DNA from 4 places in the Clostridium sp. JS66 genome. Region 4 is predicted to be linked to each of the others. Evidence: riboswitches for the same ligand, from Rfam matches in the RefSeq annotation. Region 4 holds a riboswitch; each other region holds the start of a gene.
What was found. A riboswitch is a leader RNA that binds a small molecule or an ion and turns the genes downstream of it on or off. The one in region 4 is predicted to bind thiamine pyrophosphate.

Region 1 (3,749 bases), 2.2 Mb from region 4:
CCTTCAATTTTTCTTCTGATAAGCAATAAATGTGATCCATAAGTTTAACTTTAAAAGATCCTGGGAATTTAGCTTCTTCATAAGCTCCTTCTCCTGCTATATTCATTGAAAGTACAGCCGTTACAGCAGCTATAAATTTATCTTCATAGATTCCAGCAGTGCCACCACAAAGCGCTCCCAGCATACATCCTGATCCAGTCACTTTCGTAAACATCTCTGTACCATTTTGAATAATTGCACTTCTTTTTCCATCTGTAATAAAATCTTCTTTTCCTGTAGCTGCAATTACACAATTATATTTATTTGCAAGACTAATACATGCTTCTAATGCTCCTTCAGAGCCTTCAAGAGAATCTACTCCCCTTACCTTTGATGCCTCACCAGCTAAGAACTTTATTTCTCCAATATTGCCTTTTATAATATCCACACGTCCTACTTCAAATATTCTATTTATTACAGAAAGTTTTCTTGGTATAGCTCCACAAGCCACAGGATCTAGTACTACAGGTATATTATTTTGTTTTGCAGATATACTTGCAAGTACTGCTGCTGCTTCTTGTTCTTTTGTTAAAGTTCCAACATTTATATATAGTGCTGAGGATAACTTTACAAAATCAAAAACTTCATCATAAGCTTCACACATAGCTGGGGAAGCACCAAAAGATAAAAGTATATTTGCACAATCATTTATTGTTACATAATTTGTTATACAGTGCACCAATGGAACCTTTTTTCTAAGCTTTGCTAAACTTTCAGCCACTTTATCCATCATGTTTAAATCATTCATTTTTAATTCCCCCACATTTTTAATATTTTTAATAACTCAATTGTCCTCTGAAAAAAAGTTGTGTCGCAATATTTTTAAACTGCGAAAATTAAGTTGTTTATAATTATCATAGTTAAAATCACTTATTCTTTTATTCAAAATCTACATCTGCCTTTTTATAAAGTTCAATAAAATGTCCTACTGGTCCTACTCCATGTCCTATAGAAAAAGAGTTTTCTATAGCCTTGGTTATATATTCTTTAGAAAGTGTCACTGATTGTTTTACACTATATCCCTTAGCTAAATAAGAAGCTATTGCTGAGGATAATGTACATCCTGTTCCATGTGTATTTTTAGTGTTGATTCTATGCCCTGCTAAATTTATAAATCCATCATCACATAGCAGTATATCATTGGCATCATTACATCTGTGACCACCTTTTATCAAAACATTTTTAACACCAAATTCTTTTATTTTCGCTGCTGCATTTTTCATATCATCTGCATTTTCTATTTTCATATTTGTTAATACTTCTGCTTCTGGAATATTAGGAGTTACTAAATCTGATATTGATACAAGTTCCTTTATAGCTTCTTGTGCTTCAGGCTTTAAAAGAAAATATCCACTTTTAGAAACCATAACTGGATCTAATACTATATTTTTTGCTTTAAATTTCAACAGTAATTTTTTTATCACTCCTATGGTTTTACTATTAGAAACCATTCCAATCTTTACACTATCTACATCTATGTCAGTAAATATAGATGTTATTTGTGCCGCTATCATTTCATCCGTAACATCCATTACATCTTGTACCCCTACAGTATTTTGTGCTGTTATAGCTGCGATAACACTCATACCATAAACACCTAATGCACTCATAGTCTTTAAATCTGCTTGAATTCCTGCCCCTCCACAGCTATCTGATCCTGCAATAGTTAGGACTTTTTTCACTTTAATCACTCCTTATATGGCTGTGTGGATGATAAACATACTCTAATTTAAGTAAAACAAAAAGTGTATCGCAGAAAAGCAATACACTTGAAAATATATTATTTTATATCATAAAATATCTGCTTCCCTACGCCAGTTTTACCTAGATCAGGTTCAAAGGGTTAGAGAAAACTCTCTTCTCAGCCTTACAGCACCCCCACAACGAATTTATTAAATTTTTACTTAATTACAATTATATTGTACATATATTTATAAATATTTGCAACCTTAAAAATTAATTTTTCTTCTTCTCATATACACATTTAAAACTAATCCTAATGATATAAAATTAGTTAAAATAGAACTTCCTCCATAACTCATAAAAGGTAGAGTAATTCCTGCTATTGGCATAATACCTATTGTCATACCTATATTTTGAAATATAGAAAATATAAAGGATGCTGCTGTTCCCACACATATAAGTCTTCCAAAAATATCTTTAGATTCCTTAGCTGCATTAATCATTCTATACAACAATATACCAAAAAAAATCAGCAGAATAACAGCTCCAATCAATCCCCATTCTTCTCCTACCACCGCAAATATAAAATCAGTATGAACCTCAGGTATATAACCTCCTGACACTTGTACACCTTTTAAATATCCACTGCCAAACAACCTTCCAGATCCTATACCTATAATTGATTGCATTAATTGAAATGCTGTATCCTGTTGATACAATTCTGGATTTAAAAATGAAATTATTCTGTCTTTCTGATAACTTTTCATTAAACCACTAAACCATATAAATACACTTATTGGAATCATGGACAAAAATCCATATATTATAACTTTTAAATTTAAGTTACTTATAAAAAATATAGCTAATGTTATAAAAAAACATATTAAAGCCATACCTAAATTAGGTTGTACTATAATTAAAATCATTGGTATAGCAGCATATGCACAAAGGGTTAAAAAGTTTTTTATATTATTAATGTTACCTTCCATATCATCTAATTTTTTAGCAAGCATTAATATTAGACCTATTTTTACAAATTCACCAGGTTCTATGGCTCTATTTCCTATTCTTATCCAAGAAGCAGCACCTTTAACAGCTCTACTTGTTATATCATTAAATAACAATAGCGCTACTCCACTCCAGTATATAAATCCGCAATATGAACCTATTGTTTTATAATCAAAATTTAGCAGTATATATACAACTATAACTCCAACAATTAACCAAATAGATTGCAATTCAAAATAGCTGAATCCACACTTATTGTGTGTTGCACTAAAAATATTAGCTATACCAAAACATACAATAAGTATAGCTGCGAATAACATTATATAATCCAAATCCTTTAAAAACTTTCTGCTTAATAAAATCTTTCTCATTCTTTACTTTCCTCCACAACAAATCCAAAAACTAATTGACACATCTACTCATCATTATGTAATAATTACATCCTTACATCAATGAATAATTTTCAATAAATTACATATATTGTGGTAAAAAATAAGAATATATTGAAAATAAAGGATTAACTTTTTCTGAACAATTAATTAATAAAAATGACACATATGGTATAATCCTATTTTTCTATAATCAAATCTGCCATAATAACTCCATCAATTTCTCCAAACTTATTTTTAAATGGTACTGCTATGGCAATGCAATAATTAAAGGATACATTAGATATATATGGTTCAGTATAATATTCATTCCCTTTCATTGCCTCTTTAAAATAAGGCCTAAATGAATAGTTATTATTTTCATATGATATAGGCTTACTAGCAGATTTCATAATACCTTTCTCATCCATCACACCTATATATTCAAATTCTTTATATAAATTTTCTTTTTCCTTTAATAACTGTGAAGCCCCATCTATTGGCAAAGATTTAGAATTTATTTCTTCAGTTATACTTTTCAGTTTTAAGAATCCAGACTTAATAGATTTTTTTTCATTTTCTCCTATTTCTATGTTATTTATAAAATCTTTAAGCCTTAAATCTACACTATCTGCTGCATCATTCATATTT
Region 2 (3,749 bases), 220 kb from region 4:
TGTAACACTTTGTATCTGCATAACTGTATTCTTTGACTGCTCTGCAAGCTTTCTAATTTCCTCAGCTACTATTGAAAACCCTCTTCCTGCCTCTCCTGCACCAGCAGCTTCTATAGCTGCATTTAATGCAAGCATATTGGTTTGAGAAGTTATTTGTATTATAGATTCGGATAAAACATTTATTTGATCTACAATTTTTGAATTTTCAATAGCTTTTTCAAGTTCTTCCTTTGTTTTGAAGAAAATATCAGAAGCCTTTCTCTGTGCATCATTTACACTTTCTTTTGTATAAACTGCCCTTTTACTAATCTCCAAAACTTCATTTACAGCATTTTGAGAATTCTTTGCTATAGATTCTACTGATTTTTCAATCTCTTGCGCAGTAGTATTCATTTCTTGTGATGATGCTGCCGTTTGCTCCATACCTGCAGATAACTCCTCTGTATCTTCTGACACAGCTTCTATATTTGAATTCAATCCATCAACCTTTACAGAAACATCATCAACTACATGTTTAATATTTTCTGATTCCTCCATTACATTTTCTATCATTTTCTTGAAAGTTTCTGTAGTGTTGTTTAAATGCTGTGCAATTTCTTTAGTTTCATCATTTGAATTTATCTCACAAGTACTTTTCAAGTCACCATTTGAAATATTTTGTAGAAATTCTTGTATTTTATTAATGTTTTTAGATATGCGTTTTACCATAATAGTGGCAAGAACAATACCTAAAGCTATAGCACCTAAAGATACTAATACAATTATTATCATAATATTTCTTACCTTGGAAACTATATTTTCCTTTTCCACTCCAACAAAGAAAGCACCTACAACTTTGCCACTGGAATCTTTAATTGGTGTATATCTTGTTTGATATACACTTCCTACTACAACTGCCTCACCCTCATATGCTTTTCCTTGTTTTAAAACTACATCAGCAACTTTGTCAGACATTTTAGTTCCTACAGCTCTTTTTCCATCCATCATAACATTAGTTGAAACCCTTGTATCATTTAAAAATATAGTACATATAGAATTAGTATCAGTTTTTATATTATCTACCAGTTCAGTATCTTCATTTAATATCTTTTTACCTTTAAGAAGGTTCTCCCCTTCTATTTTCCAATCCCCTTGATATTTTTCATTTAAAATTCTATAACCGCTATTGTTACTAATTTTAAGCTGATTGGTTACATTTTCTTCAACAATGCCATTAATTTTATAATATACAATAGATAAAATTGCCGAAGCTAAGAATAGTAACATTAAAGTAATAACGGAAATTATCTTTCCTTTAAACTTAAACTTTATTATTCTGTTCATAATTATGCCCCCCATTTACTATTTTACATATTAAACATGAGTTTCTATTGTCTATATTCGTCATAAAGATATAAAATCCTTTGTAAATTTTCTAAAACTTGCAATTAACTTAAAAATTTGCAGTATCTATTGCAATATTTTTTAATTATACTAGCTATAATTAATCAATAACTATTTTGGAAATTATTCAGTTAATTGATATTATTGACATAAATGTTAATAAATATTTAGTTAACATACTTTAACTCTATTGACGACATTAGTATATTGTAGTAACATAAACTTGTAAATACAAAATTAAATAATAGAAATCCCAGGGGGGCTGGTGTTACCAGCTGAGAGTAAAAATATTAATTTTTAGACCCTATAACCTGATCTGGATAATACCAGCGTAGGAAGAGGCTTTATATAATTAAGGATTATAGGTACAAACCTCTTGTTGGTTTGTACCTTTTTAATTTTAAGCAATAAATTACATTGCATTTCAAATAAAATACAAGTTCAACAAAACTTAATAATGAGGAGGATTTAAAATGAAATTTTCAGATACCCTATACAAAAGCGTTAAAGACATTTGGGATTCTTATTACATACATCCATTTGTTAGGGGAATAGGTGAAGGAACTCTAGATAAAGATAAATTTAAATTTTATATGATACAAGATTATATTTACCTATTAGATTACGCTAAAGTTTATGCTTTAGGTGTAGTTAAAGCTGAAACAGAAGAAGTAATGCAGGGTTTTTCCAGCACAGTAAATAGTATATTAAATGGTGAAATGAATATTCACCGCTCTTATATGGAGGAATTAGGAATTACATCAGAAGAAGTTAAAAACACTAAAGCATCACTTGCCAATACTTCATATACACATTACATGCTTGCTGTTTCTCAAGCAGGCTCTTTGGGAGATGTTGCTGTTTCATTGTTATCCTGCGCATGGAGTTACTTAAAAATTGCTACAAATTTAAGTAAAATTAATGGTTCTTTAGACCATGAATTTTATGGCAAATGGATAAAGGGTTATATCTCAGAAAATTATAAGGAAGAAGTACAATGGCTTTTAGATTTAGTAGATAACCTTGGAAACTACTTGTCAAAGAAAGAATTAGATAGGTTAACAGAAATATTTATAAACTGTAGTAAATATGAACTCATGTTTTGGGACATGGCCTATAACAAGGAGATGTAATTTTTTATGTTAAAATTCTGCAATATTAATTTCAAATATGAAAATGATGCAGCTCCTCTTATAGCGAACTTGAGCTTCAAAGTACATAGAGGAGATTTTATAAGTATAATAGGCCCAAGCGGATGCGGAAAAAGTACTATATTCAGGCTTGTTTGTGGTTTAGAGCATGGATATTCTGGAAACATTTTCATAAATGACAATGATATTAATAATTTAAAAGGTTATATAGGCTATATGCCTCAAAAGGATTTATTAATTCCCTGGAGAAACATTTTAGAAAATGCTTCACTTCCACTTGAAATACGTGAAAATAACCCCAAACGAGCTAAGAAGGAAGCAGAAAAATTTTTAGAAACCTTTGGTCTTGGAAGTTATAAATATAAATATCCAAAGGACTTATCAGGTGGAATGAAACAAAGAGTTTCATTTATAAGAACTTTGCTTACCGGTTCTGAAATTATGCTTTTGGATGAGCCTTTCAGTGCTTTAGATGCTATAACTAAAATATCAATGCAAGAATGGCTGCTAACTCAATGGTCTTCGTTTAAGAAAACCATATTATTTATAACTCATGATGTTGAGGAAGCTTTATTTCTATCAAGTAAAATATTAGTGGTTTCCCAAAAACCTATAACTCAGCTAAAGGAAGTAGTAGTTCCTCTCAGTTATCCAAGAGATAGGCACATGTTAAGCAGACCAGAAATATTGGACATAAAAGAAAAACTTATAAATGAATTGAAACAGAGGATTGAACTATGAAAAAATACACATCATCAATAATTGTAGGAATTTCATTTTTTTTAATTTGGGAAACTATAGCACGAAAAATAGATGCAGCGTATATATTGCCATCCCCAAGCAAAATTTTACAAAGAACTTGGGAACTAAGGGATCCTTTATTTACAGTACATCTTCCTGCTACACTATGGGTTACTTTTTTAGGACTTGTTATATCCTTGATTTTCGGAGTATTCTTGGCCATACTCATGAGTTTAAATGAAAAAATCCAAAATGCAATATACCCTCTTGTGGTGGTAACTCAAACTGTACCAATTACAGCTTTGGCTCCTATATTTGTACTTTGGTTTGGCTACAGCATATGGAGCAAGGTATTGGCAACCATACTTATGACTTTTTTTCCTATTACAATTAATGTATATGATGGACTTAGGTCCACTAAGAGAGAAATGGAAGAATTATTAATTACTTATGGAGCTACCAAAAAAGATATAT
Region 3 (3,749 bases), 1.6 Mb from region 4:
AATCTGGATGAGACTGTCCTCCAAACATATCATTTTGAGTTGACTGCAAAAGTATACATGAAAGTTCTGCTGCTGACTCTATTCTTCTAGGAGGTCTTATATTCCCATAACCTGTATTAAAACCTCTTGTTAGTATTTCTCTTGTAGGTATATGTAAACAGTTGGTAGTTAAATTATAACTATCTAAATCGTGATAGTATATGTCTCCATTTTCATGTGCCTTAGCTAAATATTTAGGCATAATAGATAAGTTGTGCCACTTATTTGATTCACTGGCTATCCTAAGCAGCTTTGAGCTAAAATTATTACCTACATTTGCATTATCCCTATCGGTTTCTACTCCTATTTTTTCAATAGCTTTCATTAAATCAGATTTTATTTCTCTAATTTTATTTCTTTCTTTTCTATAATTACAATAAGCTGTTCCAATTTCTCTGTAGTCATTTTCTAAAAGTGTTTTTTCAACAAAGTTTTGTATTTGTTCCACATTTATTTCATTAGCATCAAGTTCTTCTAATTGTTTTATAACTTTTTGCGTTAGTTCTATAAATTCACTTTCCTTTAAATCATAACCTATTTCTTCTGAAGAGCCCTTTATGGCATTAGTTATTTTTATAGAGTCAAACTCTACTTCTCTGCCATCTCTCTTCACAACATGTAGCATACAACATTCCTCCAAACTACAATATATTGTGTTAAGCACGTTGATATTATACTATGGGAAAATTTTTTAGGCAATTTTTTAATTAGGGTTAAGGCTATATTAAAACAATTTAGTTTTACTTACCTCTAAATTCTTTTGTTTTTTACTAAACATTATGATTTGATATTTAAATTTTATCAGATATTTTTTTATTTTATTGAATAATTAACTAGTAAATGCAAAAAATATCACAGAGGTGACTTCTATGATTGGAAAAATTATTGATATAAATTTTACAGATGCATTTGTAAATTTCGAAGATGGAACAACACTAGACATTGGAATTTCACATTTACCACCTAATTCCAAAATAGGCGATTCTGTAAATGTTAATCCTAATTCTATTAAAATGAAAAATGATAAACTCATAGATTTATTTTAATTCATTGAAATATTTGGAAATATGTATTATAATAATTTTATTAAGGTAGTGCTAGGGGTGCCTCTTTGAGGCTGAGAGATAAAATATTTTATTAACCCTTGTACCTGATCTGGATAATACCAGCGTAGGAAAGCGATAATACATGTAACTTTCTAATGTATAATCAATTTTATACATTCTTCTTATTTTCAGTATTCAGGTACCTCTTAGCACAAAGGAGGTATTTCATGTCACTTAGTAAAAATTTTTTAGAAATTGTTTCACACCCAACATCCTTATTTGCTCTTTTAGCTCTAATATTATTTATACTTTTCATTGCAAAAGTAAAAAATGTAAAATTTAATACTCATCTTATTACTCAAATAGGAATTGCTTTAGCTTTAGCAACAATACTTAAGATTTTTAGAATTTATCACCTTCCTCAAGGTGGAAGTGTAACATTAGGTAGTATGATTCCTATTATTTTAATGGCTTTGCTTTATGGTCCTGAAGTAGGATTTATTACAGGCTTTCTGTATGGCATAATAACGCTTATTCTAGATCCATATATTCTTCAGCCAGTTCAAGTTTTATTCGATTATCCTTTGCCATTTATGGCTTTAGGACTAGCTGGATACTTTAAGAATAATAAACTACTAGCTACCTTTGTCGCGGTGTTTGGGCGTTTCATATGTCACTTTATATCGGGCGTGGTGTTCTTCGGAAGTTTTGCTCCAAAAGGTATGTCACCTGCAGTGTACTCACTTATGTCAAATGGTATTTTCTTAAGTATAGAAGGTGCTATATGTTTAGTAATCATTGCAGCATTACCAATAAAACAGCTATCTGTAATGGCAACTAAAAAAATCCCTCAAAATTAAAAATAAGAAAGCTTTAAGCTTTCTTATTTTTTTACATTATCCTATTTTTTAAGTTATTTATTAATTCTTGATATTCATCTGATTTTGCTAAAAATTCTTCTACTGTCCCATTCTCCATACTTTCAACTAAATCTAAATTTATAGGCATTTCTGCAAGAAGTGGTACTCCTAAATGTTCAGCATGCTCTTGAGCAGATTTTTTACTAAATACATTTATTTTTTCTCCACACTTTTCACATTTAATATAGGACATATTTTCTACTACACCAATTACACTTATGCCCATTTTTTGAGCCATAATAATTACTTTTTTAACTATCATTGATACCATATCTTGAGGTGTAGAAACTACCACCAATCCTTCTAGTGGTAACTCCTGCATTATAGTTAATGCAATATCTCCTGTTCCTGGTGGCATATCTATAAGAAGATAGTCTAATTCATCCCATTCAGTATCTGTATACATTTGTTTTAATACTCCTGTAATCACTGGTCCTCTCCATATAACTGGTTGTTCTTCTTCCTCTGTTAAAAGATTTAAGGATATAACCTTAATTCCAGTTGAAGTTTCTACAGGTCTAAACTTTATTTCCTCACTGTCTCCTACCTGAAGCATGTCTGCTCTCTCATTATTTATACCAAAAAATCTAGGCATTGAAGGACCTGTTATATCACCATCTAGCACTCCAACTTTATGTCCTTCCTTACTTAACTTGGCTGCCAATATACCTGTAACAGTTGACTTACCAACTCCACCTTTTCCACTTATAACACCTATTATATGCTTTATCTTACCATATTTAGGCTCTAATTTATTATTACACCCTACTCCTGCACTATTGCAGTTTCCTTTGCTTGAACAACTATCACAATTACTCATTGCTGCTTCCTCCCTGTGATATAAAAATTTATTTATAAATTTTATAAACATGCTTAAACAAATTAAAATTTATCAGGTTTAGTATCTGTAATATTGAAATTCCAACTTGCATTCTTATATTCATCACTTATGTAGTATTTTTTTTCAGTTTTTGTTTTTTTATCCCACAAATTCACAATACCTTTATACATTGTAGATTTATATCCTTCAGTACTTATTGTTAACCATATATCGTAATTTTCCTTATCTTTATCTGCTACTGATACATTTTTAAACTTACCACTTAAATCACTATTAAAATCTTGCAAATCTGTAGATAATATAAATTTAGCAGAATTTATATCACTTTTTAAATTTATACCAACACTTTTATCTTTATTATCACCTTTTAAATATTGATCTAAAACATTAATTATAGATTTATAATAAACCTCTTTAAAATTCTTTGGTGGTTGTCTTATCTTCCAATAATTGTTTATTATATTACTATCTATTCTTTTAGATACAATATATGTTTTTCCATCACCATAAAAATTACCTGAATCCTTTTTATCTAAACCTGTAATATAATTAAATTTATGTACCTTATTATTTCCCTCATCCATTTCAAATGTATAATCAGGTTCCAATGAGGATTTTTGGCTTGCCTCTTTTGCAGTAGACAACACATCATATATTTCATTGATAACATTCTTATCTGTAACTGTAAATCTAAATCCTTGATCCCTTGTGTTTTGTATTACTATTTTCTCTATCTTACCTTGTTTTATGTACTCAAAATCATTATTTTTAAGTCCAACCTTAACCTTAAGATCGTTAATTTTGGTACATCCAGATGCAGTAAAACAAAATAATAAAACCATAAATATAATCATAATTTTACTATTCTTTATTTTTCTAATTCTCATTTCACACAATTCCCTC
Region 4 (3,749 bases):
TTTGAAGCTGAGGAAGAGCATTTAGACACTATAGCTATAGCAAAAAAACTTGTACTACATGTGTTGCAATTTGATTTTATATATTACAATTATGCTAATTTTCTTTTTCATGCCTGCAAAAGTGAGCAATTTAAATCATATTTGCCAATGAGACGCAAAGAATTTATAGATATAGTAGATGTGTTTCAAAATAAAAAATTGATACGCAAGGATTTAGATAAAAGTATTATAATTTTTTATATATTTAGAAATATGATACTTTTAAGAGATTTTATTATGGAAAAATTAAATATACCAGAAACAGAATTTTCTAAAGGATATATTACATATAAAAAGCATGAAAAATCTATAAGTGAAATTACAGAAAAATATTGTGATTTATTATTGAATGGTATAAAACAGAAATGATTTAAGAATTCAAATACGAATTGATAAAATCAATATATATAGTAATTGGATAATTATTTTCATTACTATTTTAATATATAAAATGCCTATCCTTAAACATTATTAGAAGCATATAAGGAATATTATTGGTAATATGTGAAACATTCTGAAATTTAGAGGAATAAGCTATATTATGAAGAATGTTAAATAATCCAATAAAATTAGGGGGGATAGGTGTGTCTGAAATACTTGTGAATGTAAAAAGAGGATCTATAGTAGAAAGCTTGCATAGAGGTGATATAGCTGTAGTTAATAATGACGGAAAACTTTTATATTCTATTGGAGATCCATACAAGGTTACTTATATGAGGTCAGCAGCAAAACCAATTCAAACTTTAAATGTAATCCTAAGTGGTGCAGCAGATAAATTTAAGTTTACAGATGAGGAAATTTCTATAATGTGTGCTTCCCATTATGGTGAAGATTTTCATAGAAAAACAGTTGAAGGCATAATGAAAAAAATAGGATTGTCTGTAAATGATCTTTTATGTGGAACTACGTTATCTTTAAATGAAGAGTATAAGAATCAGCTTATATGGGATCACGTAAAACTAAATCCTACAAATACTGATTGTTCAGGAAAACATGCAGGTATGCTTGCTGCATGTATTTGCAAGGGTTATGATGTAAAGGATTATAATTTGGAACAACATGTTATACAAAAAGAAATAAAAAAAGTAGTAGCAGAAATGTGTGGTATAGATGAGAAAAAAATATTTATAGGAACAGATGGATGTACGGTTCCAGTATATGGTATTCCTCTATATAATATGGCATTTGGATTTGCAAAGCTGGCCAATCCAAATAATTTGTCTATAGAATATAGAAATGCTGCCAACAGAGTATTTAAGGCTATGAATAATGCACCTGAAATGATAGCAGGTACTAATGGATTCTGTACAGAACTTATAAAAAATACTCATGGTAAGCTAATAGGTAAATTTGGAGCAGAAGCAGTTTATTGTATTGGAATAAAAAATATGAACATTGGTATAGCAGTAAAAATAGAAGATGGAAATAGTAGTAGAGCATTATATCCAGTAGTTATTCAATGCCTTGAAGATTTAAATGTTTTAGATGAAGAAGAGAAAAAGGCTTTAAATAAGTTTAAAATAATGAAAAATTTAAATAATGTAGGAAAAAGTGTTGGAGAAATAAAGCCTGTTTTTAATTTAAAATAACAGTATATATAAAAATAATTTTAACATCACTGGAAAATTGATGATTAGCACATAATAAGGCTAGATTTAAATGAAATTGACTTTATTTTAAGCTTATGGTAAATTGATGCTAAAATGTGTTGACAAATTAATATAAGTTAAGGGGAGTTCATAATAGTGGACTGAGAGTGGAATGATATTCATTATCTTCATAACCTGATTTGGGTAATAACGACATAGGGAGAAGAATTATAGATTTTAAGCACAAATTCTCTATGAATTTGTGCTTTTTACGTTTTGATATGATTTTAATAAAAGGTGGTGGATAAGCTTTGTTTAATTTAAAGGAAAATAAAAAAATATATGTAGTTACAAATAGGCATTTAATAGAGCAGAGCAGCAATCTGTGTGAAGTAATAGAAAAATGTGCATTTAAGGGTGCAGATGGTGTTATATTAAGGGAAAAAGATTTAGAGTATGAAGCGTTAAAACATTTAGGTGAAAAAATTAAAACTATAACAGGTGAATATAATATTCCTTTAATTATTAATGGAAATATTAAAGCAGCTCTAGATATAAATGCTTATGGATTTCATACAAGCTTTGAAAACTTTAAAAATATGAAAAGCAATGAAAGTATTTGTAAAAAAATTGTTGTGGGGGTATCTGTTCATAAAGTAGAAGAAGCAGTGGAAGCAGAAAAGCTTGGTGCAAGTTATTTATTGGCAGGTCATATATTTGAAACAGACTGTAAGTTGGGGTTAAAAGGAAGAGGAATAGAGTTTTTAGAAAAAATATGTGAAAGTGTTACTATACCAGTTATAGCCATAGGAGGAATAAATGAAGATAACATAAAAAAAGTTTTAAGTACTAAAGCTTATGGAGTGGCTATTATGTCTTCGGCTATGAAAATAGGATAAAAATTAAATTTAAAAAAGTGTTGACATTTAATCATATGGTTGTTATAATTATAAATGTTCTTTGGAAAGATGGTCGAGTTGGTTTAAGGCACCGGTCTTGAAAACCGGCGTACGGGTGACCGTACCTAGGGTTCGAATCCCTATCTTTCCGCCATAGAAAACACCTAATTATATTTTAAATATAGTTAGGTGTTTTTATTTTAAATTACTTAATAAAATAAGTTATAGGCTGCCTTGCTTTAATATTTATTTAAATGTTCTTTATAAACTTTTCTTATTTCCTCAATAATACTATAGTCGTTAAAATTTCTATTGCAAATATTAGAAACCTTCATTATTCCCATAAGGCTATTAGTTAAAAAAACACTATCTGCGGACATTAAATCCTCCTTGTTGAATTTACCTTCAGTAACATCAAAGTTATTTATTATAAACTTTCTTACTGTACCTTCAAGTAATCCACATTTTTTATGTGGAGTATATATTTTTTTGTTCTTGATAAAAAATACATTAGAGATACTTCCTTCAGTTAGCTTATTGTTGGTGTTGAAAAATAATACTTCATTATATCCTTCATTAATACATTTTTCGTGCTCTAGTATATTTTCTAAATAATTTAAAGATTTTAGATATGTAAGCTTAGAAAATTCATTTTTTTTAACAGAACTTATTTTAGCTTTAAATCCTTTATTATATTGTTCAACAGTATAATTATTTTTTTTAGTAGTAAATAATACATTTTTTTCTGTAACTACTAGCTTTAACACACAATTGCTGCAGTGAAGTTTTTTTACAGCATCTATAACTTCAGCTTCAGTAATTTTTTTATCTATTCCTATAATGGAAAGCCCATTATTTATCCTAAATAAATGATCCTCAAGAAAAATTGGTATATTATTTACAAGCATTGTTTCAAAAAGTCCTCTTCCAAAATAAAAACCACTATCTAAAAGTAAATTCTGATTTTTTGATATTTTGCCATTTAAAAGTATCATGAACTCAAATCTCCTTTTCATAGTACATTCATCAAAGCCTTAGCTTTATCCAATGTTTCATTATATTCAGACTCATTTTCGGATTCCCAGGTAATTCCTCCACCAACACCTAAATAAGCCTTTTCATCTTTTATAAGTATAGTTCTGATAACTATATTTAAGTCTGCATTACCATCAAAACCTAAATATCCTATAGAACCTGTATAAATATTTCTTCTAGTATTTTC

Region 1: another riboswitch for thiamine pyrophosphate. It lies ahead of thiD (bifunctional hydroxymethylpyrimidine kinase/phosphomethylpyrimidine kinase); the one in region 4 lies ahead of Q6H37_RS22155 (thiamine phosphate synthase).
Region 2: another riboswitch for thiamine pyrophosphate. It lies ahead of tenA (thiaminase II); the one in region 4 lies ahead of Q6H37_RS22155 (thiamine phosphate synthase).
Region 3: another riboswitch for thiamine pyrophosphate. It lies ahead of thiT (energy-coupled thiamine transporter ThiT); the one in region 4 lies ahead of Q6H37_RS22155 (thiamine phosphate synthase).

Annotation. Positions count from the first base shown of each region.
Region 1 is NZ_CP131467.1:700,986-704,734, reverse strand. It holds gene thiM (hydroxyethylthiazole kinase) at 1-787, opposite strand, end outside; gene thiD (bifunctional hydroxymethylpyrimidine kinase/phosphomethylpyrimidine kinase) at 918-1,721, opposite strand; TPP riboswitch at 1,828-1,929, opposite strand; gene rodA (rod shape-determining protein RodA) at 1,989-3,101, opposite strand; gene Q6H37_RS03120 (methyl-accepting chemotaxis protein) at 3,299-3,749, opposite strand, start outside.
Region 2 is NZ_CP131467.1:4,593,719-4,597,467, forward strand. It holds gene Q6H37_RS21275 (methyl-accepting chemotaxis protein) at 1-1,323, opposite strand, end outside; TPP riboswitch at 1,629-1,739, shown strand; gene tenA (thiaminase II) at 1,857-2,516, shown strand; gene Q6H37_RS21285 (ABC transporter ATP-binding protein) at 2,523-3,275, shown strand; gene Q6H37_RS21290 (ABC transporter permease) at 3,272-3,749, shown strand, end outside.
Region 3 is NZ_CP131467.1:114,780-118,528, reverse strand. It holds gene nrdD (anaerobic ribonucleoside-triphosphate reductase) at 1-664, opposite strand, end outside; gene Q6H37_RS00595 (hypothetical protein) at 909-1,085, shown strand; TPP riboswitch at 1,129-1,233, shown strand; gene thiT (energy-coupled thiamine transporter ThiT) at 1,313-1,945, shown strand; gene Q6H37_RS00585 (Mrp/NBP35 family ATP-binding protein) at 1,977-2,825, opposite strand; gene Q6H37_RS00580 (hypothetical protein) at 2,888-3,733, opposite strand.
Region 4 is NZ_CP131467.1:4,813,863-4,817,611, reverse strand. It holds gene Q6H37_RS22165 (TetR/AcrR family transcriptional regulator) at 1-408, shown strand, start outside; gene Q6H37_RS22160 (asparaginase) at 624-1,628, shown strand; TPP riboswitch at 1,759-1,867, shown strand; gene Q6H37_RS22155 (thiamine phosphate synthase) at 1,940-2,527, shown strand; tRNA gene Q6H37_RS22150 (tRNA-Ser) at 2,591-2,681, shown strand; gene Q6H37_RS22145 (aminotransferase class IV) at 2,767-3,522, opposite strand; gene pabB (aminodeoxychorismate synthase component I) at 3,540-3,749, opposite strand, start outside.